2 linked regions of the Parazoarcus communis genome follow. Each later gene encodes a partner of the first gene's protein in a complex. Links are inferred from orthologs where the notes say so. Each region holds a gene or a part of one and is shown in the gene's direction. Other genes may lie near its edges.

Region 1 (15,189 bases):
TGCCGATGCACATCCGGATGTCGACCCGACCAAGGTGAATTTTGTCGACCTGATGAACTGGGTGCTTGCCTTGCCCGAGTTTGACGATGATGCGAAGCACTGTGGTGAACGCATTCTCGAAGGCATTCAGCAGGCCTGGATCGATGAGCTGAGCTAAGTGCTCGGTCAGCGACAGTGGGCGACAGCCCGGAGTCGCAAGGAAGAAGACCCGCAAGCGTCAAGCTGAGCGGGTCTTTTTTTGCGTATCAGGCGAGCGGCTGCACCGTGTGCTTCCTGCGCGTGAGCGGGCCTGTGCAGTTGATCAGTACGGGCTGTTTGCCGCGCTTTCGGGCGTTTCGTTGAGCGTCAGCCAGTACAGGGCAATCTGGCTGACGGCGTGAATGAAGCGCTCGTAGTCCACCGGCTTACGAATATAGCTGTTGGCGCCGAGCCGGTAGGCCTGCTGGATGTCCTGGATTTCGCGCGATGTCGTGAGCACCACCACCGGCAGCATCGCGGTGTGCTCTTCCGCGCGAATGCGGCGCAGCACTTCCAGACCGTCGATCCGGGGCAGTTTGAGGTCGAGCAGAATCAGCACCGGCATGACCGTCATGTCCCGCCCCTGATGTGAGCCGGTTCCGGTGAGGTAATCGATGGCCTCGACGCCATCTCTGGCCACGACAACCGGATTGGTGATCCGGTTCTTTGTGAACGCGCGTAGCGTCAGGGCTTCGTCATCGGGGTTGTCCTCGATCAGCAGAATCGGGCGTTCCATCGCCATCTTGTTCTCTCCCCGAACGTGCCGGTCTGCCATGCAGGCCGGCACGGAATTCCGGTGCGCTCAGTCCTGGGCGCCCGGCAGATCTTCTCGTCGCAGAATGAATACCATGTCTTCGCCCCCGCGTGTGCTGAGCCAGTTGAACGGCAGTTCCGGGAATGCACTTTCCACCAGATCACGATTGTGCCCGACTTCCACCGCGAGTATCCCCTCGGGGTGGAGATGACTGGCCGCTTCCGCGATCAATGTTCGCACGATGTCGAGCCCGTCGCTACCGGCAGCGAGCGCCATTTCGGGCTCGTGGCGGTATTCGGCGGGCAGGGCTGCCATTGCATCGGCCGTGACGTAGGGCGGGTTGCTCAGGATCAGGTCGAAACGACGGTCGCCGACATTGCTGAACACGTCGCTTTGGATCAGTTCGACCTGATCGCCAAGGCCGTAGTCGTCTACGTTGCGGCGGGCGACGGCCAGCGCGTCTTCGGAAAGGTCGACCGCAGCGATGTCGGCGTTGGGGAAGACGTGTGCCATCAGGATGGCAAGGCAGCCGGAACCGGTGCACAGGTCGAGTGCGCTGGTGACGGTGTCGGGGTCCTCGATCCAGGGCGAGAACCCTTCGTCGAGCAGCTCGGCAAAGAAGGAGCGCGGCACGATCACACGTTCATCGACGTAGAAGCGGAAATCCCCGAGCCAGGCTTCCTTGACCAGATAGGCCGTGGGTACGCGTTCGACGACGCGGCGCTCGATGTTCTCGAACAGTGCAACGCGCTCATCGGACGGAATGCAGGCGTCGAGGAAGGGGTCGAGGCGGTCGATCGGGAGCGCGAGCGAGGACAGGATCAGCCATGCGGCTTCGTCGAAAACGCTGGTGACGCCGTGGCCGCAAAAAACCTGGCCGCGATTGAAACGGGTGACGGCGTAGCGCAGCCAGTCGCGTACGGTAACGAGTTCGGCAAGCGGGCCACTTTCGTGCTCGTGGTCGTGATCGTGTTCGTCGTGCTCGTGAGCGTCGGTGTCGTGGGTCATGTCAGGGTCAGGCAGCCAGTAGAGTGCGCAGGGTGCGCATGTAAACGGTGGAAAGCGGTGCGATCGCATCAACTGCGACGCACTCGTTCAGTTTGTGGATGGTGGCGTTGACCGGGCCGAACTCGACGACTTCGCTGCAGATATCTGCAATGAAACGGCCGTCCGAGGTGCCGCCGGTGGTGGATAGCTCGGTTTCGACGCCGAGCGTTTCGCTGATCGCGCCCGACAGTGCGGCGACCAGCTTGCCACGACCGGTGATGAAGGGCTTGCCCGAGAGGTGCCAGTCGATCGTGTATTCGAGTCCGTGGCGGTCGAGCACTTCATGCGTGCGCGCCTTCAGTTCATCTGCGGTCGACACCGACGCGAAGCGGAAATTGAACATCACTTCGCATTCGCCGGGAATGACGTTGTTGGCACCGGTGCCGGCGTGAATATTTGAGACCTGCCAGGTGGTTGCGGGAAAGAACTCGTTGCCTTCATCCCAGCGGATGGTGGTGAGTTCGGCCAGCGCGGGTGCGAGCATGTGAATCGGATTGCGTGCCAGTTGTGGGTAGGCGACGTGCCCCTGCTGGCCCTTGACGCGAAGCGTGCCGGAGAGCGAACCACGGCGGCCATTCTTGATGGTGTCACCCAGGGTGTTCACCGAGGTGGGTTCGCCAACGATGCAGTAGTCGAGCCGTTCGCCGCGCGCAGCGAGCGCTTCGACGACCTTGACCGTGCCGTGGGAGGCAATGCCTTCCTCGTCTGACGTAAGCAGCAGCGCAATGCTGCCGCTGTGGTTCGGGTGATCGGCAATGAACTGCTCGATCGAGGTCACGAATGCGGCGAGCGAGGTTTTCATGTCGGCCGCGCCACGGCCATAGAGCATGCCGTCGCGAATCGTGGGCTCGAACGGGGGGCTGTCCCAGCGCTCGAGGGGGCCGGTCGGGACAACGTCGGTGTGACCGGCAAAGCACAGTACCGGAGCATGTTCACCGCGGCGTGCCCAAAGGTTGCAGACGCCGCCGACATCGATACGTTCAAAGCGGAAACCGAGCGGGGCGAGACGTGCCTGAATCAGGTCAAGGCAGCCGGCATCCTCGGGGGTTTCGGAGGCACGTGAAATCAGATCGCAGGCAAGTGCAAGCGTCGGGTCGTCGGGGAGGGACATGTTCATGTTTTATTGTGTGCGGTACTAGCCGTTTCCGTCCAGGTGCAGGGTGAATTCACGGAAGGAGGCGCCGTCGGGCTGGGTGCTCTCGAAGTCCGTGATCTGCGGGGCCGGTTTTTCGTTGTCGGTCTTGGCGTTGGGGTTGAACTGGGCGTTGTTGATCAGCCACGACAGGTTGGTTGGCGAATCGGAGTTGGCCAGGGCCTCGTCGAGGGTGATGATCTTTTCGTGATAGAGACGGAACAGGTCCTGCTCGAAGGTCTGTGAGCCGGGGGCAAGGCTTTGCTCCATGGCTTCCTTCACCGCATTGATTTCGCCACGTTCGATCAGTTCCGCCACATGACGGGTGTTCATCAGGGTCTCAACTGCCGGAATCCGCCTTCCGTCGGGTTTGCGGACCAGGCGCTGCGAGATGATGCAGCGCAGTGCAACGGAAAGGTCGAGATAAAGGAGGGAGCGGTTCTCCATCGGGAAGAAGTTGGAGATCCGGTTCAGCGCGTGATAAGCATTGTTGGCGTGCAGGGTGGCCAGGCACAGATGCCCGGTCTGCGCATAGGCGAGCGCAGCCTGCATGGTTTCCTTGTCGCGAATTTCACCGATCAGGATGCAGTCGGGCGCCTGACGCATGGCGTTGCGCAGGGCTTCGTGCCAGCTATGGGTGTCGATGCCGACTTCGCGCTGGTTGACGACCGACTTGCGGTGCTTGAACAGATACTCGATCGGGTCTTCAACCGTCAGGATATGCCCGGTGCGGTTACGGTTGCGGTGGTCGATCATCGACGCAAGCGTGGTCGATTTGCCGGAACCCGTGGCGCCAACCACGAGTACCAGACCACGTTTTTCCATCACGACATCATTCAAGGAGCCAGGCAGGCCAAGGCTCTCGATGGTTGGGATGTCGCCCTGGATGAAGCGCACAACCACGGCAACCGAATTGCGCTGGAGAAACACGTTGACCCGGAAGTTGCCGACATCGCGACGACCAAACGAGAGGTTCAGCTCCTTGTCGCGCTCGAAGTGCTCGATCTGCTCCGGCGTCATCATCTCGTAGATCATCTTCTGGGTCATGGCGGGATCCATGACCTGCTGATTGATCGGTACGGTATGACCCTGAATCTTGATGTGGATCGGAGCACCCGCCGTGATGAAGATATCCGAGGCCTGTTTTTCGGCCATGAGCTGGAAAAGCTTGTCGAAAATCATTGCTTCGGACTCCCGGGCAGGTCAATCAAATACGGGGCCGAAGCCCCGTTGAAGGCAGAAACGTCGGATCAGGCGCGCAGCAGATCGTTGATGGCGGTCTTGGCGCGGGTCTGTGCGTCCACTTTTTTCACGATGACCGCGCAGTACAGGCTGTACTTGCCGCAGGCCGAAGGCAGGCTGCCGGGCACGACAACAGCGCCGGCCGGGACACGGCCGTAATGCACTTCGCCGGTTTCGCGATCGTAGATCTTGGTGCTCTGGCCAATGTACACACCCATCGACAGCACGGCGTTCTCTTCGATGATCACGCCTTCGACGACTTCCGAGCGCGCGCCGACGAAGACATTGTCCTCGATGATCACCGGTCCGGCCTGGATGGGTTCGAGCACGCCACCGATCCCGACGCCACCCGACAGGTGCACGTTCTTGCCGATCTGGGCGCAGGAACCGACGGTTGCCCAAGTGTCCACCATGGTGCCTTCATCGACATAGGCGCCGATGTTCACGTAAGAGGGCATCAGCACCACGTTCTTGCCGATGAAGCTGCCCTTGCGTGCGACGGCAGGCGGCACCACGCGGAAGCCGCCTTCGCGGAACTGTTCGGGGGTGTAATCGCCGAACTTGGTGGGCACCTTGTCGAAGAAGTTGAGGCTGCCGGCCGGCATGACTTCGTTGTCACGCAGACGGAAGGAGATCAGAACGGCCTTCTTGATCCACTGGTTAACCACCCACTGGCCATCCTTCTTTTCGGCAACGCGCAGTGTGCCGGCGTCGAGGCCTGCAATCACGCTTTCCACGGCATTGCGGATCTCGGCCGGAGCGGAGGAGGGCGACAGGCTGGCGCGGTTTTCGAAGGCGGTGTCGATGATGGTTTGCAGTTCTTGCATTTGAGGGGGCTCTCTTACAGTTTTTGACAGAAGGCGACGATACGTTCCGCCGCTTCCACACATTCGGCGGTGTCGGCCACGAGCGCAATGCGCACGAAGCCGGCGCCGGGGTTGATTCCGCCGGACTCGCGGGCGAGGTAGCTGCCGGGCAGCACCGTCACATTATATTCAGCCTGCAGGCGACGAGCGAACTCGGTGTCGGGCAGCGGGGTACGCGCCCACAGGTAAAATCCGGCGTCCGGCAATTCGACTTCGAGGCAGGCTGACAGCATGGGCGTGATCAGGGCGAACTTTTCGCGGTACAGGCGGCGGTTTTCTGCGACATGGGCTTCGTCATTCCAGGCTGCAATCGAGGTTGCCTGCACAGTATTGCTCATCGCGCAGCCGTGGTATGTGCGGTAGCGCAGAAAGTCCTTGAGAATGCGTGCGTCGCCGGCGACGAATCCCGAGCGCAGACCTGGGACGTTGGAACGCTTGGACAGGCTGGAGAACATCACCACGTTGCGGAAGTCGGTGCGCCCCAGACGGTGGGCCGCCTCGAGTGCGCCGATGGGGCGTGCGTCGTCGTCGAAATAGATTTCCGAATAACATTCGTCCGCCGCAATCACGAAATCGTGCTGGTCGGAGAGTTCGAACAGGCGCTGCCATTCTTCCTGGCTGAGAACGCGCCCGGTCGGATTGCCCGGCGAACACACGAATACGAGCTGCACGTCGCGCCAGGTTTCCTCCGGAATGCTGTCGAAATCGGACGCGAATCCATTGCCTGGCACATTGTTCAAAAACACCGGCTCAGCGCCGGCCAGGAAGGCCGCGCCCTCGTAGATCTGATAGAAGGGGTTCGGACACAGCACTTTGGCGCCCGGTCGCTTGCCGTCTATTACGCACTGGCCGAAGGCGAACAGCGCCTCGCGCGATCCGTTAACCGGCAGTACCTGGCTTGCCGCGTCGATCGCGGGCAGGCCGTAACGTCGCTGCAGCCAGCCGGCAATGGCACCGCGCAACGCATCCGAGCCCTGGGTGGTGGGGTAGGTCGCGAGTCCGTCGAGGTTGTCGGCCAATGCCTGACGAATGAAGTTCGGCGTAGCGTGCTGGGGTTCGCCGATCGAGAGCCTGATGGGCTTGAGGCCGGCAGGTGGCGTAATACCCTCGAACAGCTTGCGCAGTTTTTCAAACGGGTAGGAGTGCAGACGGGTCAGGTTCGGATTCACTTTGGAACACTTTTCATCCGGTTCTGAGGCCGGACCGAAGGGGTCGTAAAGGCCGAAGATGTTATCATGCGCCGCCTTCCCGGCATTACCGAATCCGGGTCTTATCACCCTGTTTCCCACACTGCCTGCGCCCCATCGTGCGTCTTTCCAAGCTCAAACTTGCCGGTTTCAAGACCTTCGTCGATCCGACGACCGTGATCATGCCGGGTAACCTGGTAGGGGTCGTCGGTCCCAACGGTTGCGGCAAGTCGAACATCATCGACGCGGTGCGCTGGGTGCTGGGCGAGACGCGGGCGTCTGCGCTACGCGGGGAGTCGATGCAGGACGTCATCTTCAACGGCTCGACCACCCGCAAGGCGGTGTCGCGTGCGAGCGTCGAGATGGTCTTCGACAACAGCGAGGGCCGGGCGTCGGGGCAGTGGTCGCGCTATGCCGAGATCTCGGTCAAGCGGGTGCTCGACCGCAGTGGCGATTCGAGCTACTACATCAATAACGTTCACGTACGGCGCAAGGACGTGATCGATGTCTTTCTCGGCACCGGGCTGGGTCCGAGGGCATACGCGATCATCGAGCAGGGCATGATCTCGCGCATCATCGAGGCGCGCCCCGAGGATATTCGTGGTTTTCTGGAGGAAGCCGCGGGGGTCACCAAGTATCGCGAGCGGCGCAAGGAAACCGAAGGCCGTCTGTCGGATGCACGTGACAACCTTGCCCGGCTGGACGACATCCGCACCGAGCTTGGCGAACGCATCGGGCATCTTGAGGCCCAGGCGGAAATTGCTGCGCGATATAACGCGCTCAACAACTCGCACATCGAGAAGCAGCAGTTGCTGTGGCTGATCAAGCGCAATGAGGCACGATCGGAGCACCAGCGTCTGGTCGCGGAACTGAACCAGAACAGCCTGCGGATCGACACCGACAGCGCCCGCCTTCAGGAACTCGATAGCGCGATCGAGGCCAGTCGTGAAGCACATTTTTCCGCGTCCGAAGCGGTGCATCTCGCGCAGAGCGACCTCTTCGCCGTCAGTGCCGAGGTCACCCGCCTCGAGACCGAACTGCAGCACCTTGGCGACGCACGCAAGCGGCTCGAGGCCAGTCTGGCCCAGCTTGAACTCGATCAGGCACACTGGGTGGCACGCCGCGAAACCATGGGTGGCGAACGCGAGCGCTGGGAGGCGCTCGCCGAGAACGCCGCGATGCGCGCCGAGCAGGCCGAAGGCCGGCATGTCGAAATTGCGGACAGATTGCCTGATGCGGACGCCGCCCGGCAGGCGGCTGACGGCACCGTGGCGGCTGCGCGTCGCGAACTCGCTCAGACCGAGCAGCAATTGCGGGTGGAAGAGGCAAACCGCGCGAGTGCGACCCGTGCGCTGGACGCCCTGCAGCAGCGTCGGGCCCGCCTTGAGGCCGAACGCGGCGCGATCCAGGGGCCGGACGCGCGTGCGCTGGCGGAGCGCGAGGCGCGCGTCGAGGCGCAGCAGGACGCGCTCGAGGAACAGCAGGGGGCGCTCATCGATCTTCAGGGCCGTTTGCCGGATGCGCAGGCTGGGCTGAAGCTTGCGCTGGATCACGAACGTACGGTTCAACGCCGGCTGACCGAATTGCGCGCCCGGCGCGATGCGCTGGTGCAACTGCAATCCAGGGTGCAGTCGCAGGGCAAGCTGGGCGACTGGCTCAAGCGCCATGGTTTCGTTGAACTGCCGCCGCTATGGCGCAGTCTGCGCGTGGCAGAAGGCTGGGAGGCCGCGGTCGAGGCCGTTCTCCGCGAACGCTTGTCGGCCCTTACGCTCGACCAGGGAGGCGCCGACGAGGTTGCACGCGGGATGCTCGACGAGTTGCCGCCCGAGTCGCTCGCGCTGGCGCTGGGTGGTGTGCCGATGTCCGCAGCGGTCTCATCCCCGCCAGCGGGCACCACACCGCTGATCGAGCGCGTGCAGTTGCTGGACGAAAGTCTGCGTCCGCTGCTGGAAGACTGGCTGCGCGGATGTTACGCGGTCGAGCATATCGAGGACTGGCTGCAGCGACGCGGGCAACTGGACGCGGATGTCTGTCTGGTGGGAGCGCGTGGTCAGGTGCTGAGTCGTCATGCCTTGATCCATTTTGTGCCCGATAGCCGCACGCATGGCGTCATGGAGCGTCAGCGCGAGATCGATCAGCTTGCAGAGCAACAGCACGCTCTGGAAGACGAAGCCCGTGGCGCGCACGATGCACTTCTGGCTGCCGAGGCGGCCGCGGCCGACCTGCAGGAGCGCATCAATGGCTTGCGCCGCGAGCTTCAGGGCGCACAGGCGCAACTGCATGCCGAGCAGGTTGACGTGCTCAAGCTCAGTCAGGCGCTGAGCCGTGCCGAAGAAAGGCGCAGCCAGCTCGAACGCGACCTGGACGATCTGGTGCATCAGGAAGCCACCGAGCGCGAGCACCATGCGCGTGCCGAGCTCGAGCACGCCCGCGCAATCGAACTTGCAGAGCTGCAGCGCAACCGGCTCGATGCCGCGAGCGAAGTACTGCAGGAGCGCGAGCAGAGCCTGCGCGAACTGCGCGCGCTGGAACAGGCCTGTGCCCGGGATCTTCAGGAAGCACGTTTTTCGGAGCGGGAGTGTGCGGGCAAACTCGAGGACATTACCCGCAATGACCAGCTCGCCACCGAGCAGCTCGAGCGCATCGCACGGGAAACCAAGGCACGGGCGCAGGAACTCGAGGCCATCGACGATGCGCGCAGCGCCGATGCGTTGCAATCCGCGCTTGCGATGCGTACGAGCCGGGAAGCCGCCCTGGCGTCGTGCCGTGACGCGCTGGAGCAGATGACGACGAAGCTGCGCCAGGTCGAGGAATTGCGCATGCGCACCGAACAGGAAGCCGCGCCGGTGCGCAACCGGGTTTCCGAGCTCAGACTTGCGGTACAGGCAGCAGAACTGGCGTCCGCGCAGTTCGAAGAACGTCTGGTCGAGGCCGGGGCGGACGAAGCCGCGCTGGCGCCGCTGCTGGCGTCGGACCCGAAGGAAACGACCCTGCAGCGCGAAGTGGCTCGGCTGGGACGTGAAATTGCGGAACTTGGGGCGGTAAACCTTGCCGCACTCGACGAACTGCGGGCGGCATCCGAGCGCAAGGGATACCTGGATGCGCAAACCGAAGACCTCCTCCAGGCCATTGCTACGCTGGAAGATGCCATTCGCCGCATCGACCGCGATACGCGTGAGCAGCTGCAGGAGACCTACAATACCGTCAATATGCAGTTCTCCACGCTGTTCCCGCAGCTGTTCGGGGGCGGGCGCGCGGAGCTGGTGCTGACTGGCGACGAGATTCTCGATGCAGGCATCCAGATCGTGGCCCAGCCGCCGGGCAAGAAAAATGCCTCCATTCACCTGCTTTCGGGCGGAGAGAAGGCGCTGACGGCGATTGCGCTGGTGTTTGCGATGTTCCAGCTCAATCCCGCGCCCTTCTGCATGCTTGACGAGGTTGATGCGCCACTGGACGATACGAATACCGAGCGCTATGGACAGATGGTGAAGCGCATGTCATCGCAGACGCAGTTCATCTTCATCAGTCATAGCAAGATCACGATGGAGATCGCGCAGCAACTGGTCGGGGTGACCATGCAGGAGCAGGGCGTGTCGCGCGTGGTGGAAGTGGATATCGAAGAGGCGTTGCGGATGGCCGAACCGGCCGCAGCGTAACAACAGGAATAATTATGGACAGCGAACTTCAGATTGGGTTGATCGGTGCGGGTGTGGCAGGCTTCATCGCCATCGTCGCCTACAACAAGTGGCAGGAGCGAAAGCACCGCAAGCAGGCCGAGGAGGCGTTCCGCTCCGACCATCGCGACGTGCTGCTGGAGCCGGGCGAGGGGCCTCGTGCAGAAGGGGCCTCAGCGCGGCGCGAGCCTGCCGAGGACGATGTTGCGCCGGCAAGTGCCGCGCCGTCCCGTCCCTACCGCGACCCCGCACCCAAACGGGTGCTGCCTGATTACCCCGAGGCCCTTGATGTGCGTGCCGACTGCATCATTCGGGTCGAAGCCATCGAGCCGCTCGACGCGTCTCGCCTGTGGGCAGCACAGCAGGAAGCACTCGATGGCCTGAGCAAGGCCGTGCGCTGGTTTGGATTCGATGACAGCGAGAATCTGTGGCATCCGCTGACGCCTCACAGTGCCGGGACCTATCACTGGTTCTGTGTCGCCCTGCAACTGGTCGACCGTCAGGGGTCGATCGGCGAAGGCGACTACATCCGCTTCTCGGGTGGCGTGCAGCGAGTGGCTGAACAGTTCCTTGCAGTGCCGGCCGGCCTGCCGGCACGCAGCGAGGTGCTCGGCAACGCGACAGAACTCGACCGCTTCTGCGCGGATGTCGATGTGCAGATCGGGATAAACGTTGTTTCCGCCAATGGCCAGCCCTTCCACGGTACCAAGATTCGCGGACTGGCCGAAGCCGAGGGGCTGGTGTTGCGTGGCGATGGCAGTTTCCACGCCTGCGACGAGGACGGGAACACCGTGTTTACCCTGTGCAACCTCGAGCCGACCCTGTTTACATCCGAAGGCATGCGCAGCCTTCAGACCAACGGCGTCACGCTGGTGATCGATGTGCCGAGGGTGGCCAACGGTGGTGCGGTGTTCGAACGCATGATGCAGTTTGCCGGCCACCTCGGCAGCACGCTTGGCGGCGTCGTGGTCGATGACAATCGTGCGCCCTTCGGGCCGGAGGCCGCGGCCCTGATCCGTGCGCAGATCCAGCAGTTTCAGGAACACATGGCCGAGCAGCGTATTCCGGCCGGCGGGTCACTGGCCAGGCGACTGTTTTCTGCATGATGCCGGCTGACAGCAAGACGATCGAGCGCGCAGCCTGGCTGCGCGCCGAACTGGCCCGGCACGAGCACGCCTACTATGTGCTCGACGCGCCGACCATTCCCGATGCCGAGTACGACTGCCTGTTCCAGGAGCTGGAGGGCATCGAAAAGACGTTTCCTGAGCTTGCAAGCCCGGACTCGCCGACACGGCGGGTTGGCGGCAAGCCACTGGCGCAGTTTCCCGCCGTCAGGCACCGCATCCCGATGCTGTCTATCCGCACCGAGACGGACACCGAAGAGAGCGGGGCGCATGCCTTCGATGCGAGGGTGCGCCGAGAGCTCGGTCTCGACGAAAGCGACCCGGACGTGGAGTACGCAACTGAGCTCAAGTTTGACGGCCTCGCCATGAGCCTGCGCTACGAGGATGGGGTGCTGGTTCAGGCTGCAACCCGCGGTGACGGCGAGAATGGCGAGGATGTCACCAGCAACGTGCGCACGGTGAGGGCGATTCCGCTGCGTTTGCGCGGTGATGTGCCGCCGGTGCTGGAAGTGCGCGGCGAGGTCTACATGCGCCGCGATGACTTCGAAGCGCTCAATGCGCGTCAATCCGCAGCGGGCGAAAAAGTCTTCGTCAATCCGCGCAATGCCGCAGCCGGCAGCATCCGCCAGCTCGATCCGGGTATTGCAGCACGTCGCCCCCTGTCGTTTTTCGCCTACGGCCTGGGTGAAACCGTGGGGTGGAGCATGCCGGCAACGCATGCCGGCATGCTCGATGCATTGGAGGCTTTCGGTTTTCCGGTGTGCAAGCATCGTGACGTGGTTGCAGGTGGTGTTGGCCTGGCAGGCTTTCACACCCGGGTCGGCGCGTTGCGTGACAGTCTTGCCTTCGATATCGACGGCGTCGTCTACAAGGTCAATTCGCTTGCCCTGCAGCGCCAGCTTGGCTTCGTGACGCGCGAGCCGCGCTGGGCTGTCGCACACAAGTATCCGGCGCAGGAAGCCGTGACGCGTTTGCGTGGTATCGAAGTACAGGTGGGACGTACAGGGGCGGTGACGCCCGTCGCCCGGCTCGAACCCGTGTTCGTCGGCGGGGTGACGGTGACCAACGCCACCCTGCACAATCAGGATGAGATCGATCGCAAGGATGTTCGACTCGGCGACTGGGTCATCGTGCGCCGTGCGGGCGATGTCATTCCCGAAATCGTCGCGCCGGTGACCGAGCGTCGTGAGCAGGATCTGCCGCGCTTCAACCTGCTTGAGAGCCTGCCTCAGCGTGACGGCCTGCCGTGCTGTCCGGTGTGCGGCTCGCATGTGGTCAGGGGCGAAGACGAGGCCGTTGCACGATGTACTGGCGGGCTCTACTGCCCGGCACAGCGCAAGCAGGCGCTGCTGCATTTTGCGGGTCGCCGTGCAATGGATATCGAGGGACTGGGCGACAAGCTGGTCGAACAGCTTGTCGATGGCGCGATCATCAAGACCCCGGTCGACATCTATCGCCTCGGCATTCTTGCGCTGGCCAATCTCGAACGCATGGGCGAGAAGTCTGCGCAAAACCTTCTGGCGGCGATCGAGAAGAGCCGTCACACAACACTGGGAAGATTCATCTTCGCGCTTGGCATCCGCAACGTCGGCGAGGCCACCGCGCGCGACCTTGCGCTGCATTTCGGCAATCTGGATGCGGTGATGGCGGCTGACGAGACGCGCCTGCAGCAGGTGCCCGACGTCGGTCCGATTGTCGCGAAATGCATTGTCGATTTCTTTGCCGAAGCGCATAACCGCGAAATCATCGAGCAGTTGCGCGCTGCGGGGGTCGAGTGGGCTGAGGGTGAGCCCGCACCCGTCCCTTCTGGCGCAATGGCGGGCAAGACCTTTGTACTGACAGGCAGCTTGCCGACGATGAGTCGCGATGAGGCAAAGGCGCTGATCGAGGCCAAGGGCGGCAAGGTGACAGGTTCCGTCTCAAAGAAGACGGATTATCTGGTTGCCGGTGCGGATGCAGGCTCGAAGCTGGCGAAGGCGGAGTCGCTGGGTATCGACATTGTCGACGAGGCCGGCCTGCTCTCGTTGCTGGCCAGTGCTGGCTAGGTCTTCCACGGACACGATCAAGCATTCTCAACGTTACAGAACAGCAACACCGAGGAGTCGAATACATGAAGAAAGTCACCAAGGCCGTATTTCCCGTCGCCGGCATGGGCACCCGTTTCTTGCCCGCCACCAAGGCGAGTCCGAAGGAAATGCTGCCGATCGTCGACAAGCCCCTGATCCAGTACGCGGTCGAAGAGGCAGTGGCGGCGGGTATTACCGACATGATCTTCATCACGGGCCGCACCAAGCGCTCGATCGAGGATCACTTCGACAAGGCGTATGAACTGGAAACCGAGCTCGAGGCACGCGGCAAGAACGAGCTGCTCGAGATCGTCAAGAAGACCGTGCCTAAAGGCGTCAACTGCATCTACATCCGCCAGTCCGAAGCGCTCGGCCTTGGGCATGCGGTGCTGTGCGCAAGCCATGTCGTCAGCGATGAGGCTTTTGCGGTCATCCTCGCCGATGACCTGCTCGACAATCCGGGCTCCTCTTCGGTGATGCAGCAGATGGTTGGTGTCTACAACTACCATCGGTGCTCAGTGCTCGGAACCATGAACGTGCCGCGCGAGGAAACCCGCCAGTACGGTATCGTCAGCACAGAGAATCAGAACGGCGACGTGCAGCGCGTTACCGGCATCATCGAGAAGCCGAAGCCCGCAGATGCGCCGACCACGCAGGCAGTGGTTGGGCGCTACATCCTGACACCGCGTATCTTCGATCACATTCGTGCGCTGAAGCCGGGTGCCGGTGGCGAGTATCAGCTGACCGATGCGATCGCGTCCCTGCTTAAGGAAGAGGCGGTCCTGTCATACCAGTTCCAGGGGGTCAGATACGATTGCGGCTCCAAGATGGGCTATCTGAAGGCGACCATCGAGCTTGGTCTGCGTCACCACGAGATCGGCGAAGAGCTCGCGAGCTATCTCAACGAGCGCTTTTCCACCGGCGTCGCCAAGAAGAAGGACAAGTAAGCCCCGGGCTGTCGTCTGCCTTCGCGATTCCGACAGGAAAACGTCGAAGGCAGACCGCGTCGTGCCTGCAGCGATGCAGAATGTCCCGGAATGCCAGGCGATCTGCGCGCAAGGCGCAGCCTGAAAAGAAAAACGCCCCGCCTGATCACTCAGGCGGGGCGTTTTGCTGTCAGAAGCGGCCTGGCTTAAGCCGCGTCGCTCTTGGCTGCACGCTTGCGGTCGTTTTCCTTGAGGTGACGCTTACGCAGGCGGATGTTCTTCGGGGTGATCTCGACGATCTCGTCGTCGGCGATGAATTCGATTGCCGACTCGAGCGACAGACCGATCGGCGGAATCAGGCGAACCGCTTCGTCGGTACCGGACGAACGCACGTTGGTCAGCTGCTTGCCCTTGATCGGGTTAACGACGAGGTCGTTGTCGCGGGTGTGGATACCGATGATCATGCCTTCGTACAGTGCTTCACCCGGGCTCACGAACATGCGGCCGCGATCCTGGAGGTTCCACAGCGCGTAGGCAACCGCGTCGCCGTCGTTCTGCGAGATCAGCACGCCGTTGCGACGCTCGGCCATGGCGCTGGCCATCGGACCGTAGTCGTCGAACACGTGGCTGGCCAGGCCAGTACCACGCGTCATGGTGAGGAATTCGCCCTGGAAGCCGATCAGGCCGCGAGCGGGGATGCGGTACTCGAGACGCACGCGACCCTTGCCGTCCGGCTGCATGTCCTGCAGTTCGCCACGGCGGCGGCCGAGCTCTTCCATCACGCCGCCCTGGTGATCTTCTTCCACGTCGACGGTCAGCATCTCGTACGGCTCGCACTTGACGCCGTCGATTTCCTTGAACACGACGCGCGGGCGACCCACGGCCAGTTCGTAGCCTTCGCGACGCATGTTTTCGAGCAGGATGGTCAGGTGCAGTTCACCACGGCCCGAGACTTCGAACACGTCGGAGTCGCTGGTGAAGTTAACCCGCAGAGCGACGTTCTTGAGCAGTTCCTTTTCCAGGCGCTCGCGAATCTGACGGCTGGTGACGAACTTGCCTTCACGGCCGGCGAGCGGCGAGGAGTTGACCATGAAGTTCATGGTCAGGGTCGGCTCGTCCACCGCGATCGGGGTCATGCCTTCGAGGTTCTCGG
Region 2 (13,912 bases), 430 kb from region 1 along the record:
CCATCCAGGCTCAGGTGCTCGATCTGCTGGCGGGGCTGCAGGCAGAACGCGGCATGGCCATGCTGCTGATCACGCACGATCTCGGTGTGGTGGCGCGGATGGCCCACAGGGTAGGGGTGATGTACGCCGGCGAGCTGGTTGAGACCGGTCCGCGCCAGGCCTTTTTCAGCACGCCACTTCATCCCTATGCACGCAAGCTGTTCGCGGCGCTGCCCGACGGTGCGCGCCGCGGCACCATGCTCGATGCGCCGGTTGGAGGCGTGCCTGCGCTCGATCAGGATTTCGTCGGTTGCCGCTTCGCCGATCGCTGCCCGCAGGCGTTTGACCGCTGCGACGACGAATCGCCCGGCTGGCAGCAGATCGGCGCGCAGACCGTGCGCTGCCATCTTTACGACGGCGTCAGCGTGCCGCGCCCCCTGCACCGGGCGGAGGCCGGCGACGCTGCGCCTGCAGCGCGAATTGAGGGGGCGCCACTGATCGAGGTGCGCGACCTCGAAGTCCATTTTCCGGTGCGCAAGGGGCTGTTGCGCAGGGTCGTCGGGCAGGTGCGGGCTGTCGATGGCGTCAGCCTGGCCCTGAGTGCGGGGCACACGGTGGCGCTGGTGGGAGAGTCCGGCTGTGGCAAGACCACCGTGGGCAAGGCCATCCTGCAGTTGAACCAGAGCACGGGCGGCGCGGTTTTCTACAACGGCGAGCGCCAGACCGGCCTCTCACGCGACGCCTTGATGCCGATGCGACGCGGCGTGCAGATGGTGTTTCAGGACCCGTTCGCATCGCTCAATCCGCGCCTTCGGATCGGGGAAATCATCGAGGAGGGCATGCTCAGTCTCGGTGTGGCGGGCGATGCCGCATCACGGCGCAAGACGGTGGATGCCCTGCTGGACCGTATCGGCCTGTCACCCTCCATGCGCTGGCGCTATCCCCATGAGTTCTCCGGCGGTCAGCGCCAGCGCATTGCGATTGCGCGGGCGCTGGCCGTGTCGCCGAAAGTCATTGTCTGCGACGAGCCGACCAGTGCGCTCGACGTCTCGGTGCAGGCACAGTTGCTGAACCTGATGCGCGAACTGCAGCAGGAGCTTGGACTGGCCTATCTGTTCATCACCCACAACCTCGCTGTGGTCGAGTATCTGGCCGACGAGGTGGCGGTGATGTATCTCGGCCGCATCGTCGAGCACGGCCCGGCGGCGCGCGTACTCGGCGCACCGGCACATCCTTACACCCGTGCCCTGCTTGCGGCGGTGCCGAAGGTCAGTGCCGGTGTCGACGCCCACCAGCCGGTAATGACCGTCGCCGCCGACTTGCCCTCGCCGCTGGACCCGCCTGCAGGTTGCCATTTCCATCCACGCTGCCCGCTTGCCAGCGACATCTGTCGTGCAGCCTATCCGGCCGAGCAGAGCATGGGTGGCGGGCACAGGGTTCGTTGCCATTGGGCGGGGGCTGAGGTGCTGGCGCTGCGCAGGGCAGGGTAGGTCTGGTCGCAAGTGCGCGGGCCGGTGTCCTCGTCGTCCTGTCCGTGCACAGACGCCCCGATTCGGGTAGCGCGTTTGCTGTTTTGGCCGCAAGTTTCGCGTCAGGGGGCTTGAAGCACAAAGGATGCGCCCCACATAAGACTCAACCCGAATTCACCAAGGATGTCAGCCATGCGCTTCGACAAGCTTACGACCAAATTCCAGCAGGCCCTGAATGATGCCCAGAGCATTGCACTGGGCAACGACCAGCAGTTCATCGAGCCGCAGCATCTGTTGCTGGCCATGCTCGGCCAGGACGACGGCGGCACGGTGTCGCTGTTGCAGCGCGCCGGCGTCAACGTGCCGCCGCTCAAGGCCGCCCTGCAAAAAGCCCTGGAGCGACTGCCCAAGGTTGAAGGCCATGGCGGCGAGGTACAGGTCGGGCGCGACCTCAGCAACCTGCTCAATCTCACCGACAAGGAAGCGCAGAAGCGTGGCGACCAGTTCATCGCCAGCGAGATGTTCCTGCTCGCACTGAGCAATGACAAGGGCGAAACCGGTCGTCTGATGAAAGAGCACGGGCTTTCGCGCAAGCCGCTCGAGGCAGCGATCGAGGCCGTTCGCGGCGGGGCCAGCGTCGGCAGTCAGGACGCCGAGGGGCAGCGCGAGTCGCTGGCCAAATACTGCATGGATCTGACCGAACGTGCACGCTCGGGCAAGCTCGATCCGGTGATCGGGCGTGACGACGAAATCCGCCGTGCGATCCAGATCCTGCAGCGTCGCACCAAGAACAACCCCGTGCTGATCGGCGAGCCGGGCGTGGGCAAGACCGCCATCGTCGAGGGTCTCGCGCAGCGCATCGTAAACGGAGAAGTGCCGGAGACGCTGAAAGGCAAGAAAGTGCTCTCGCTTGACATGGCTGCGCTGCTGGCCGGTGCCAAGTACCGCGGCGAGTTCGAGGAGCGCCTGAAGGCCGTGCTCAAGGAGATCGCGCAGGAGGAGGGCCAGGTCATCCTCTTCATCGACGAGATCCACACCATGGTGGGCGCGGGCAAGGCCGAAGGTGCGATGGATGCGGGCAACATGCTCAAGCCGGCGCTGGCGCGCGGCGAGCTGCACTGCATTGGCGCCACGACGCTGGATGAGTACCGCAAGTACATCGAGAAGGATGCTGCGCTCGAGCGCCGCTTCCAGAAAGTGCAGGTCGATGAGCCGACCGTCGAGGCGACCATCGCCATCCTGCGCGGCCTGCAGGAGAAGTACGAGATCCACCATGGTGTCGATATTACCGACCCGGCCATCGTCGCCGCGGCCGAGTTGTCGCATCGCTACATTACCGACCGCTTCCTGCCGGACAAGGCCATCGACCTGATCGACGAGGCCGGCGCGCGCATCAAGATGGAAATCGACTCCAAGCCGGAGGTGATGGACAAGCTCGACCGTCGCATGATCCAGCTCAAGATCGAACGCGAGGCGGTGAAGAAGGAAAAGGACGAAGCCTCGAAGAAGCGCCTGCAACTGATCGAGGACGAGCTCGCCAAGCTGCAGCGCGAGTACAACGATCTGGACGAAGTGTGGAAGGCAGAGAAGTCGAAGGCCGCAGGGTCGGCGCACATCAAGGAAGAAATCGACCAGCTGCGTGCGCAGATGGCCGACTTCCAGCGCAAGGGCCAGCTCGACAAGGTGGCCGAGCTGCAGTACGGCAAGCTGCCGCAGCTCGAGGCCCAGCTCAAAATGGCTGAACAGGCCGGCGAGAATGCGACCCCGAACAAGCTGCTTCGCACCCAGGTGGGCGCCGAGGAAATCGCCGAGGTGGTGTCGCGCGCAACGGGCATCCCTGTGAGCAAGATGATGCAGGGCGAGCGCGAGAAGCTGCTGAAGATGGAAGAACGTCTGCACGCCCGGGTGGTGGGTCAGGACGAGGCGGTGCATCTGGTCTCGGATGCGATCCGTCGTTCCCGCGCCGGCCTGTCGGACGAGAACCGGCCCTATGGCTCCTTCCTCTTCCTCGGCCCGACCGGTGTGGGCAAGACCGAGCTGTGCAAGTCGCTGGCCGAGTTCCTTTTCGATTCCGAGGAGCATCTGGTCCGCATCGACATGAGCGAGTTCATGGAGAAGCACTCGGTGGCCCGTCTGATCGGCGCACCGCCGGGATACGTCGGCTACGAGGAGGGCGGCTATCTGACCGAACAGGTGCGGCGCAAGCCCTACAGCGTGATCCTGTTCGATGAGGTCGAGAAGGCGCATCCGGACGTGTTCAACGTGCTGCTGCAGGTGCTCGACGACGGTCGCATGACCGATGGGCAGGGGCGCACGGTGGACTTCAAGAACACGGTGATCGTGATGACGTCCAACCTTGGCAGCCAGATGATTCAGCAGATGGCGGGCAGCGACTACGGTGTGGTCAAGCTGGCGGTGATGGCCGAGGTGAAGACCTTCTTCCGCCCCGAGTTCATCAACCGGATCGACGAGGTCGTGGTGTTCCACTCGCTCGACGAGAAGAACATCGCCGGCATTGCGAAGATCCAGCTGCAGTATCTCGAGAAGCGTCTGGCGCGTCTGGAGATGAAGCTCGAGGTCAGCGATGCGGCACTGGCCGACATTGCCGCGGCAGGCTTTGATCCGGTGTTTGGCGCGCGTCCGCTCAAGCGGGCGATTCAGGAGCGGATCGAGAATCCGCTGGCCAGGGCCATTCTCGAGGGTCAGTTCGGTGCAGAGGACCGCATCCGGGCGGACATCGAGAACGGACAGATCGTGTTCTCGCGCATGCAGTAAGACGGGGCAGGGCGGACGCGCGATCGCGTCCGCCTGAACCCCATACCGAAGTGCCCGCCCGGTTTGCCGGCGCGGGCATTTTTTCGTTCAGGCCGGCTGCCGTCTGGCTTCGGTCCAGGCTTCGAAGTCTGCGATGGTGAGCGGCCTGGAGTACATGAAGCCCTGCAGTGAATGGCAGCCGCGGGCAAGCAGGTAGTCACGCTGCTCGACGGTTTCGACACCTTCGGCAACCACTTCGAGACCGAGGTCGCGCGCCAGCGACAGCGTGGCAGAGGTCACCGCGGCGTCTTCCTGGTCGCCGGGCAGGTCCTTGACGAAGGAATGGTCGATCTTCAGGCGCCGGATTGGCAGGCGCTTGAGATAGGCCAGGCAGGAGTAGCCGGTGCCGAAATCGTCCAGCGCCAGCGTCAGCCCCATGTCGCGCAACTGCAGCAGTCGTCCGGTCAGTGCCGCACCCGGCTGCATCAGCGCACTTTCGGTAATCTCGAGTTCGATCCGGTGCGGATTCGCGCCAGTGTCGGCAAGCGCGCGTTTCACCGTATCGACGAAGTCGGGCTTGAGAAACTGAAGGGCGGATATGTTGATTGCCATCCGCAGCTCGCTCATCGAGCCGTTTTGCCATTGCGCCTGCTGGCGGCAGGCCTCGCGCAGCACCCATTCGCCAAGCGGCCCGATCAGACCGGAGTCTTCCGCAATGGGGATGAACTGCAACGGCGGCACCAGGCCGAGATCGGGATGGTTCCAGCGCACCAGCGCCTCGCAACCATTGACCTGCCCACTGCGGGCTTCGATCTGCGGCTGATAGTGCAGCACCAGTTCATTGCGCTCGATACCCCGACGCAGCGCGTTCTCCAGCATGAGCCGCTCGAAAGCGCGCGCGTTCATGTCGGGCACGAAGAACTCGTAGTGGTTGCGGCCCGCGGCCTTGGCGCCGTACATCGCCGTATCCGCATGCTTGAGCAGGGTGTCTACATCCTCGCCGTCGGCCGGGTAGAGGGCGATGCCGATGCTGACCGATGTGGACAGCTCGTGATCGTCGATGTGAATCGGGGCTGCGAGCACGTCAATCAGTTTGCGCGCAACCTGTGCGGCATCGTCCGAGTGCGGCAGGCGTGGCAACAAGGCGACGAACTCGTCACCACCAAGGCGGGCAAGAATGTCCTCTTCACGCAGGCACCCGGCCAGGCGCCGCGCAACGGCCGCCAGCAGGCGATCGCCGACGGGGTGGCCGAGCGAGTCGTTGACGGTCTTGAAGTTGTCCAGATCGAGGAACAGGATGCCGAGGAGGTCCCCGTTTCGATGTGCCGAGATCAGTGCTGTTTGCGCCTGATTCATCCAGGCGCTGCGGTTCGGTAATCCGGTAAGCGGGTCGAAATGGGCGAGATACTGGATGTGGGCTTCGGCCTCGCGCTCGGCACTGACGTCCTGAACGGTGCCTCTGAGCTCGTGCAGACTGTCACCGTCCGGCGTACTTTCGATCTGAAATTGCAGCACGTGCGAAGGCGATGCGGCGAGGTTGCAATCGAGGGTGATCCGCCCAGGTTTCTCCGTCGCGCGTGCGATGGCCACCTGCAGCCGTTCGCGGTCGGATTCCGCAACACAGGCAACGAGATCGGCGAGCGTGGCAAGCGATGTGGCGTCGCAGTTCAGGACCTGATGAAGCTCGTCAGATACCTGAAGCGTTCGGCCATCACTGCCGACTTCCCAGCTACCCAGCCGTGCGATGCGCTGTGCTTCGGCGAGTGCGTCCTGCTGGGCACGCAAGCTGTCGCTTGCGGTTTTCAGCTCTTCGGTGCGCCGGTCAACCAGCCGGGCAATTCGCCGCGTGTTCCCCGTCGTGATCAGCAGAAACGCGCCCAGCATGCCGACCGCGAGCAGCCCCACGGCAACCGTGCTCCATGCAGCCCAGCTGCGCATGCCGGCGATGTACTCGGGCGTCGCACTCAGGCGCAGCTCCCAGTTGCGCGCGGCAAACAGGATGGGCAGCGCCCGGCGCACCTCCTTGCCCAGCCAGGCGTCGGTTTCGCAGCCTGGCTCGCCGGAGAGGCGGCGATTGCCGGGGCTGCCGTCGGCATCGATCAGGCACAGTTCGATACCCGTGCGTTTTGCCAGCTCTTGTGCCGTGGTTATTGAGTCGTCCATGCGGAAGGCACCGGAAACCACCCCGAGAAGTGGTCGTGGCTGAACAGCGCCCCTCGCTTTGCCAAATGCCGCGAGATAGACGACGACGCCACGCTGAACCTGCTCCTCCTGCACCAGGCGGATTGCCTCCGAGGCAACCGGCATTCCGGAGCGCCGCGAAGCGTCTATCGCTCTGGCGGTCGTCGGCAGGGACGTGGGGTCGAGGCCGAGTGCGCTCTGGTTGGCAGCCAACGGTTCGACATAGGTGATCGGAAAGTACTCCTCGGCTTCCTCTGCTGGAAACGTACGCCCTTCGGCATCACGTCCAAGAATTCGGAAGTCGCGCTGGCCCGCGTTCTGAACTGACTGTTCGAAGCGCATTCTGTCGGCATGGCGGACGACGGGATTCCACCCAAAGTTCTGTGTTCCCGGGTAGCGCTTGAGCCATGGGGTGACGAACTCGTGAAACTCGGTGCGGGTCACGTCCTCGCTGACGACCATCAGGCGCTCGATCGACTGCATCATGTCGATCTGTACTTCGAGGCGTTTGCGCACCCCGCTGGCGACGTGCTCGACATCGCGGTTGAACTGGGTCTGTACCCGCAGGGCTTCCCAGTTGCGGACATTGTGAAAGGCGAAGGCAAGCAGTGCGATGGCGATGCCGAGGGGCACGATGACGCCAAGTCTGCGCGAGCGCCAGTCTTCGGCAGGCTGAGCAAAGAGCACGAACATCACCGGCGCGGCGATGATGACGCCAACGGCGTCGCCGATCCACCAGTTCCACCAACTGAAGGCAAGGTCGTCGGCGCCAATGCTGCCCGAGGCATACAGCAGCGGTATGGCCAAAGAGGGGCTGACCAGGCTGCTTACCGGCGCAACCACGCCGAGAAAGCGCAGGATCTGCCGCGGCGACCCCAATGGATTCGGGAAGCCGATCATTCGCTGTGCCAGCCACGCGCCGAATACAGCCTGAATCACGGCGCCAAAGGGGACGAGCGCGAGCGCCCACCCGATGGACTCGGGCCCGCCGCTCTGCATCTGTGCGTACAGATTGACCAGCAGGGAGCCGAGAAAGATCGCGGGCCAGAGCCGGTAGCCGAAAATCAGCAGGCCGGTGAGTGCAATGCCTGCCGCAGGATAGAAGGGGGCTGCATAGCCGGGCGGGACGGCAAGCTGAAGCGCAAGCCAGCCGGCGAAGGTATAGGCGAAGGCGAGGGCTGCAAGCCGGGATGGGGGGGCGAACATGGCGCGAAGTATATCGAAGCGACATCGCCTGCGCGCGACGAGAGGGCGTCATTTGCTATCATCGCAGCATGAAATCAAGCCGAAGCCGTTTCCTCGAAGTCCGGGGTGTGCGCTACCACGTTCGAGAGTGGGGGCGGGAAGGTGCGCCTCGTCTCTTTCTGCTTCACGGATGGATGGATGTGTCCGCGTCATTCCAGTTTGTTGTCGATGAGCTCGAGGGCGACTGGCATGTCATTGCGCCCGACTGGCGCGGATTCGGCCTCAGTGAGTGGTGTGGCGACGCCTACTGGTTTCCGGACTACTTTGCCGACCTGGACTCGATTCTCGAGCAGTTGCAGCCCAGCGGCGAGGTGCGTCTTGCCGGTCACAGCCTCGGCGGCAACGTGGCGCTGATGTACGCCGGCATCCGGCCGTCAAGGGTTGCCCGCGTGGTGGTCCTGGACGGCTTCGGTCTGGTCGACCGCTCGCCCGAAGAGGCGCCTGGCCGCTACGAAAAATGGCTGCACGACCTTCGCTCGCCGGCCCAGTTCAGGCCCTATGCCGATTTTGATACCCTGGCGGCACGTCTGTGCCGGGATAATCCGCGCCTGAGCGCCGAGCGGGCCATCTGGCTGGCGCGTCACCTGGGTGAGGACGACGGGCAGGGAGGCGTCAGGCTGGCGGGCGATCCCGCGCACCGACGGGTAAATCCGGTGCTTTACCGTCGAGCCGAGTCCGAAGCCTGCTGGCGGCGCGTGTCGGCCCCGGTATTGTGGGTGGAGCCGGATGATCAGAGCCTGCGGCAACGGATCGGGGTGAACGACGAGTCATACGAGAGTGCCAAAGCGTGTCTGCGGGATGTCCGGGTATCGACGATCAAGGATGCGGGGCATAACCTGCACCACGATCAGCCGCAGCAGGTGGCCGGGATCATTGAAGCCTTTCTGCGGTCTGAACACGCATGACCGGAGACATTTCAATGAACGCAGACCTGCATTGCCATTCCACGGTGTCCGATGGCTGGCTCGAACCCGAGGCGGTCGTGCGCCGCGCGGCAGCCAACGGTGTCGAACTGCTCGCGCTGACCGATCACGACGAGCTCGGCGGACTCGACGAGGCGGCCCGGGTGGCGCGGGAACTGGGGCTGCGCTTCGTCAATGGTGTCGAGATCTCGGTGTCTTTCGCGGGAGAAACCATTCACATCGTCGGCCTCGGCTTCGATCACCGTCACCCGGCACTGATCGAGGGCCTGAAGCAGGTGCGTAGCGGCCGCGATGCCCGCGCAAAACGGATCTCCGAGGCGCTCGAGAAGGTCGGTATTCGGGACGCGCTGGGCGGGGCGAGGCAGTTTGCGCGTAATCCCGAACTCGTCAGCCGCGCGCATTTCGCGCGTTTCCTGGTGGCAAGTGGTGTCATGCCCGACGTCAAGACTGTTTTCGAGCATTACCTCGTGCGCGGCAAGCCGGGTTTCGTCGAGCATGAGTGGGCCAGTCTCGAAGAGGCTGTAGGCTGGATTCGCGAGGCGGGCGGCATTGCCGTCATCGCACATCCGGCACGCTATCGCCTGTCGACGGCGGCCCTCGAAGAGCTGTTCGATCGGTTCGGCGCCGCGGGGGGCGAGGCGGTCGAAGTCGTCTCCGGTGCGCATTCCGAAGACGAAATGCGTCGTTTTGCAAGCATCGCAAGGCGGCGTAACCTGCTGGCCTCCCGCGCCTCCGACTTTCATGGCGAGGGCGAGAGCCCGGTCGACCTCGGCCGGTGCAATCCGCTTCCACCAGACCTGACGCCCGTATGGTCGCGCCTGGGTTGAACGACTGAAAAACAAGAAAGGCATATGGCTCAATTTTTCTCGCTCCATCCGGAGCAACCGCAGGCCCGCCTGATCCGTCAGGCCGCCGAAATCATTCGCGGCGGAGGGCTCGTCGCTTTTCCGACCGATTCGGCGTACGCGCTCGGCGGGCTGACGGGCGACGCATCGCTGCTCGAGCGTATCCGCCGCATCCGTGGTGTGGACGATCGTCATCACTTCACCCTGCTGTGTCGCGACCTGTCCGAGATCTCGACCTACGCCAGGGTGGACAACACCCAGTACCGCCTGCTCAAGGCGACGACACCCGGTCCGTACACCTTCATTCTCGAGGGTACGCGCGAGCTGCCCCGGCGCCTGCTGCACCCGAAGCGCAAGACGATCGGCCTGAGGGTTCCCGAGCATGCCGTCGTCTCGGCGCTGCTTGCCGAGCTGGACGAGCCGATGCTGTCCTCTACGCTCCTGCTGCCGGACGAAGATCTGCCCCTGACCGATCCCGAGGAGATTCGCGATCGTCTGGAAAAGCAGGTTGATCTCGTCATCGAGGCGGGCTTCTGCGGCCCCGAAGCAACCACGGTGATCGACCTCACCGGCGGCGGGCCGACCCTGGTGCGCGCCGGTCGGGGTGATCTGGCCCCATTCGGGATTGAGGAGGACTAGGGCCGGCTCTGCTAGAATGCGCTGCTTTGTGCCCCCGCTTTCATGGAATCGCTGATCTCTAATCTGGCCATCTGGGCCTTGCCGGTGTTGCTCGCCATTACGCTGCACGAAGCGGCTCATGGCTATGTGGCCCGATATTTCGGCGATCCAACGGCAGATCGGGCCGGGCGCATCACGCTGAATCCGCTGCGCCATATCGATCCGGTCGGTACCCTGCTGGTGCCCGCCGGCATACTCGGTCTGAGCGTGCTGTTCGGTGGAGGCGGTATTCTTTTTGGCTGGGCCAAGCCGGTGCCGGTCGACTTCGGTCGCTTGCGGCGCCCCAAGGCGGACATGCTGTGGGTTGCCGCGGCAGGGCCAGGTGCCAACCTGTTGATGGCCATCGGCTGGGCGCTGCTGTTCAAGCTTGCGATCAGCTCACCGCAGGGCGCTTTCACCATTCCGATGATGAAGATGGCGGATGCCGGCATGCAGATCAACGGTGTGCTGATGTTGCTCAATCTGCTGCCGATTCCGCCGCTTGACGGAGGGCGCATCGCCGTCAGCCTGTTGCCCGGTCGCCTCGCCTGGCACTTTTCACGGATCGAGCCCTTCGGCTTTCCAATTCTCTTGCTGTTGCTGTTTAGCGGTTTGCTGGGGGCCATTCTGGGACCCATGCTCGCCATGTTCCGCTTCTTTCTTGCCTTGATTTTCGGAAACTAAGACCCGCCATGTACGCTGAACGCGTTCTCTCCGGCATGCGCCCCACCGGGCGTCTGCACCTCGGTCATTACCACGGTGTGCTCAAGAACTGGGTCAAGCTGCAGGAGGAGCATCCTTGCCTGTTCTTCGCAGCTGACTGGCATGCACTGACCACCGCCTACGACACGCCGGAGGTGATCGAAGACCATGTGTGGGAGATGCTGATCGACTGGCTCGCAGCCGGTGTCGATCCCTCGCAGGCAACCCTTTTCATCCAGTCGCGCGTGCCCGAGCATGCGGAACTGCATCTGCTGCTGTCGATGATGTGTCCGCTGGGCTGGCTCGAGCGTGTGCCGAGCTACAAGGATCAGCAGGACAGGCTCGGTGGCAAGGATCTCGGGACCTACGGATTTCTCGGCTATCCGCTGCTGCAGGCGGCAGACATTCTGATCTATCGCGCCGATACCGTGCCGGTGGGTGAGGACCAGGTGCCGCATGTGGAGATGACGCGCGAAGTGGCACGGCGCTTCAACCATCTTTACGGTCGTGAGCCCGGGTTTGAGGACAAGGCCAGGGATGCGGTGCGCAAGCTCGGCTCCCGTCGTGCGCGCATGTATGCAGAACTGCGCGTCCGCTTCCAGCAGGACGGGGAAGAGGATGCGCTCGAGCAGGCCAAGGCCTTGCTCGAGGAAACACAGAACCTGAGTCTCGGTGATCGGGAGCGCCTCTACGGTTACCTCGAGGGTAACGGCAAGATGATTCTGGTCGAGCCGGATTCCCTGCTGACCGAGGCGCCGCGCATACCGGGGCTCGATGGGCAGAAGATGTCAAAGTCCCACAACAACACGATTTTCCTGCGCGAAGACGACGACAGCGTGGCGCGCAAGATACGCACCATGCAGACCGATCCTGCCCGCGCGCGGCGCACCGATCCGGGCGATCCGGACAAATGCCCGGTGTGGCAGTTTCATGTCGTCTATTCCGACGAGTCGACCCGGGAGTGGGCACAGAATGGCTGCCGTAGCGCGGGTATCGGCTGCATCGAGTGCAAGCAGCCGGTTGTCGATGCGGTGATCAAGGAGCAGGCCGGCCTGCGTGAGCGTGCGCGCCCTTATATCGAGGATCCGTCGCTTGTGCGCAACATCCTTGCCGATGGCTGCGAGCGCGCGCGCAAGCTTGCCCAGGAAACGATGCGGGATGTGCGCGAAGCAATGGGCTTGAGCTACGGGTGAGCGGATCGTGGTGAGTTTCGACGTCGGGATTCGCATGCCTCGCAATGACTGAAGCGACGCTGCCGCTGCCACTGGTCCCGATCGAAACGGTCGAGGATGTGGCGACAATCGCACGTCTTTACGGCGAGCCCATGCTCGAAATGCCGAAAGACCTGTATATTCCGCCCGACGCACTGCAGATCATCCTCGATGCGTTCGAGGGGCCGCTCGATTTGCTGCTCTACCTGATCCGCAAGGCCAACCTCAACGTTCTCGACATTCCGATGGCGCCGTTGACGGTTCAGTATCTGACGTACGTCGAAGCGATGCGTGCCAGCAACCTGGATCTGGCTGCAGACTATCTCCTGATGGCGGCGATGCTGCTTGAGATCAAGTCGCGCATGCTGTTGCCGCGTCCGCCGCGGGACGATGCCGAGGAAGAGGATCCGCGCGCCGAGCTTGTACGCAGGCTGCTCGAATACGAACAGACCAAGCTTGCTGCGGCGCGCCTCGATGCCATGCCGCGGGTCGAGCGTGATTTCGAGTGGGTGAGCGTGTTCGTTGCCGAGAAGGTGGTCGAGCGTCTGCCCGAGGTCAGTCTGCACGATCTGCAGCTGTCCTGGTTGCGCATCATGAAGAAGGCTCGCCTGACCCAGAATCACCGGGTGGGTCGCGAGCAGCTCTCTGTTCGCGAGCACATGACGTCTATTCTGCGCAAGCTGGGTGGCGGTGCTTTCGTGGTATTCGATACGCTGTTCGAGCCAGAGCTGGGTGCGGCCGGGCTGGTGGTGAGCTTTTTGGCGGTGCTCGAACTGGTCAAGGAACGACTGGTCGATGTAACGCAGAACGAGGCCTTTGCGCCGATATACGTGAAACTGGCTGATGGATCGCGTGACAACGCCTGAACTGTGCAAACGCATTATCGAAACGGCACTGCTGGCAACGCCCGCGCCGTTGACGGTGAGCGTACTGCGGGGGTTGTTCGACGAAGACCCGGGGCCGGATCTGGTGCGGCGCCTGCTCGACGAGCTGCGTAACGACTGGGATGCGTCGGAGCGCGGGGTTGAGCTGGTGCAACTGGCAGGTGGCTGGCGTTTTCAGACACGGCCTGCCTTCCAGGTTTACCTGGATCGCCTGAAGGAGGAAAAACCGCCGCGTTATTCGCGTGCGGTCATGGAAACATTGGCAATCATTGCCTATCGCCAGCCGGTAACCCGTGGCGACATCGAGGATATTCGCGGTGTCACGGTCTCCCCTGGCGTACTGAAAACCCTGGAATCGCGAGGATGGATCGACGTTGTCGGTCATCGCGACACGCCCGGCAGGCCGGCGTTGTTCGCGACCACGCGACGTTTCCTGGATGATATGGGTCTGCGCAGCCTCACCGAGCTGCCGGCTCTCACTGAAATCGAAAGGATCATGGATCTTGTCGACACCACGCAAATCCAATCGGCCGCTGCGGCCGCCGACCAAGAAACCGACTGAGCAGGGGCGGCATCAGCCTCGTCAGGGTGGGCGCCGCGAAGCGTCCGACGAATTTGTTGACGAGGACCGTCGTCCCGCAATGCGCCCGGACGCGCACAAGTCTGCGCTGGGTACGCCCGAAGGCATGACGCTCGAAGGGCCGGGGCGGGAGCGTCGGCGGGGTCCCGCCCAGGGTGGGCCGGCGACCTTCACCGAGCCCGAGCGTCTGCAAAAGGTGCTGGCTCAGGCCGGCGTGGCCTCGCGCCGCGAGATCGAAGAGCTCGTGGTTGCCGGCCGTATTTCGGTCAACGGCCTGCCTGCTGCGCTGGGGCAGAAGATCGGGCCGGGCGATCGCGTCAAGCTCAATGGCAAGCTGATTCCGCTGCGCTTTGTGCAGCGTACGCCGCGGGTGCTGATCTATCACAAGCCCGAGGGCGAGATCGTTTCGCGCGATGATCCGGAAGGTCGCCCGACCGTGTTCGAGCGTCTGCCCGTCTTGCGCAAGGGGCGCTGGCTCGCAG

The links.
Region 2: the proteins of smc (region 1) and CEW87_RS19435 are in contact, whole or in part, in a crystal structure (PDB 3ZGX), measured with the Bacillus subtilis proteins. The link is inferred for Parazoarcus communis from one-to-one orthologs.

Annotation. Positions count from the first base shown.
Region 1 is NZ_CP022188.1:3,840,016-3,855,204, reverse strand. The notes cover bases 6,047-10,102. They hold smc (chromosome segregation protein SMC), read left to right. Parts: upstream 6,047-6,365; coding sequence 6,366-9,902; downstream 9,903-10,102. Other genes in these bases: CEW87_RS17560 (cell division protein ZipA C-terminal FtsZ-binding domain-containing protein), read left to right, coding at 9,917-10,102; dapC (succinyldiaminopimelate transaminase), read right to left, coding at 6,047-6,228. In the rest of the region: Fe-S cluster assembly protein IscX, read left to right, coding at 1-157; CEW87_RS17595 (response regulator), read right to left, coding at 302-760; prmB (50S ribosomal protein L3 N(5)-glutamine methyltransferase), read right to left, coding at 821-1,780; dapE (succinyl-diaminopimelate desuccinylase), read right to left, coding at 1,788-2,930; CEW87_RS17580 (PilT/PilU family type 4a pilus ATPase), read right to left, coding at 2,955-4,133; dapD (2,3,4,5-tetrahydropyridine-2,6-dicarboxylate N-succinyltransferase), read right to left, coding at 4,202-5,020; more of dapC, read right to left, coding at 5,035-6,046; more of CEW87_RS17560, read left to right, coding at 10,103-11,026; NAD-dependent DNA ligase LigA, read left to right, coding at 11,026-13,089; UTP--glucose-1-phosphate uridylyltransferase GalU, read left to right, coding at 13,155-14,057; translational GTPase TypA, read right to left, coding at 14,243-15,189. UniProt on the Bacillus subtilis protein: Required for chromosome condensation and partitioning.
Region 2 is NZ_CP022188.1:4,272,168-4,286,079, reverse strand. Bases 11,134-13,912 are described here. They hold CEW87_RS19435 (segregation and condensation protein A), read left to right. Parts: upstream 11,134-11,992; coding sequence 11,993-12,832; downstream 12,833-13,912. Other genes in these bases: rluB (23S rRNA pseudouridine(2605) synthase RluB), read left to right, coding at 13,354-13,912; scpB (SMC-Scp complex subunit ScpB), read left to right, coding at 12,810-13,412; CEW87_RS19440 (tryptophan--tRNA ligase), read left to right, coding at 11,134-11,948. In the rest of the region: CEW87_RS19475 (dipeptide ABC transporter ATP-binding protein), read left to right, coding at 1-1,469; ATP-dependent chaperone ClpB, read left to right, coding at 1,641-4,223; CEW87_RS19465 (EAL domain-containing protein), read right to left, coding at 4,311-7,589; CEW87_RS19460 (alpha/beta fold hydrolase), read left to right, coding at 7,658-8,533; CEW87_RS19455 (3',5'-nucleoside bisphosphate phosphatase), read left to right, coding at 8,548-9,378; CEW87_RS19450 (L-threonylcarbamoyladenylate synthase), read left to right, coding at 9,403-10,035; CEW87_RS19445 (site-2 protease family protein), read left to right, coding at 10,078-10,737; more of CEW87_RS19440, read left to right, coding at 10,746-11,133. UniProt on the Bacillus subtilis protein: Participates in chromosomal partition during cell division. May act via the formation of a condensin-like complex containing Smc and ScpB that pull DNA away from mid-cell into both cell halves.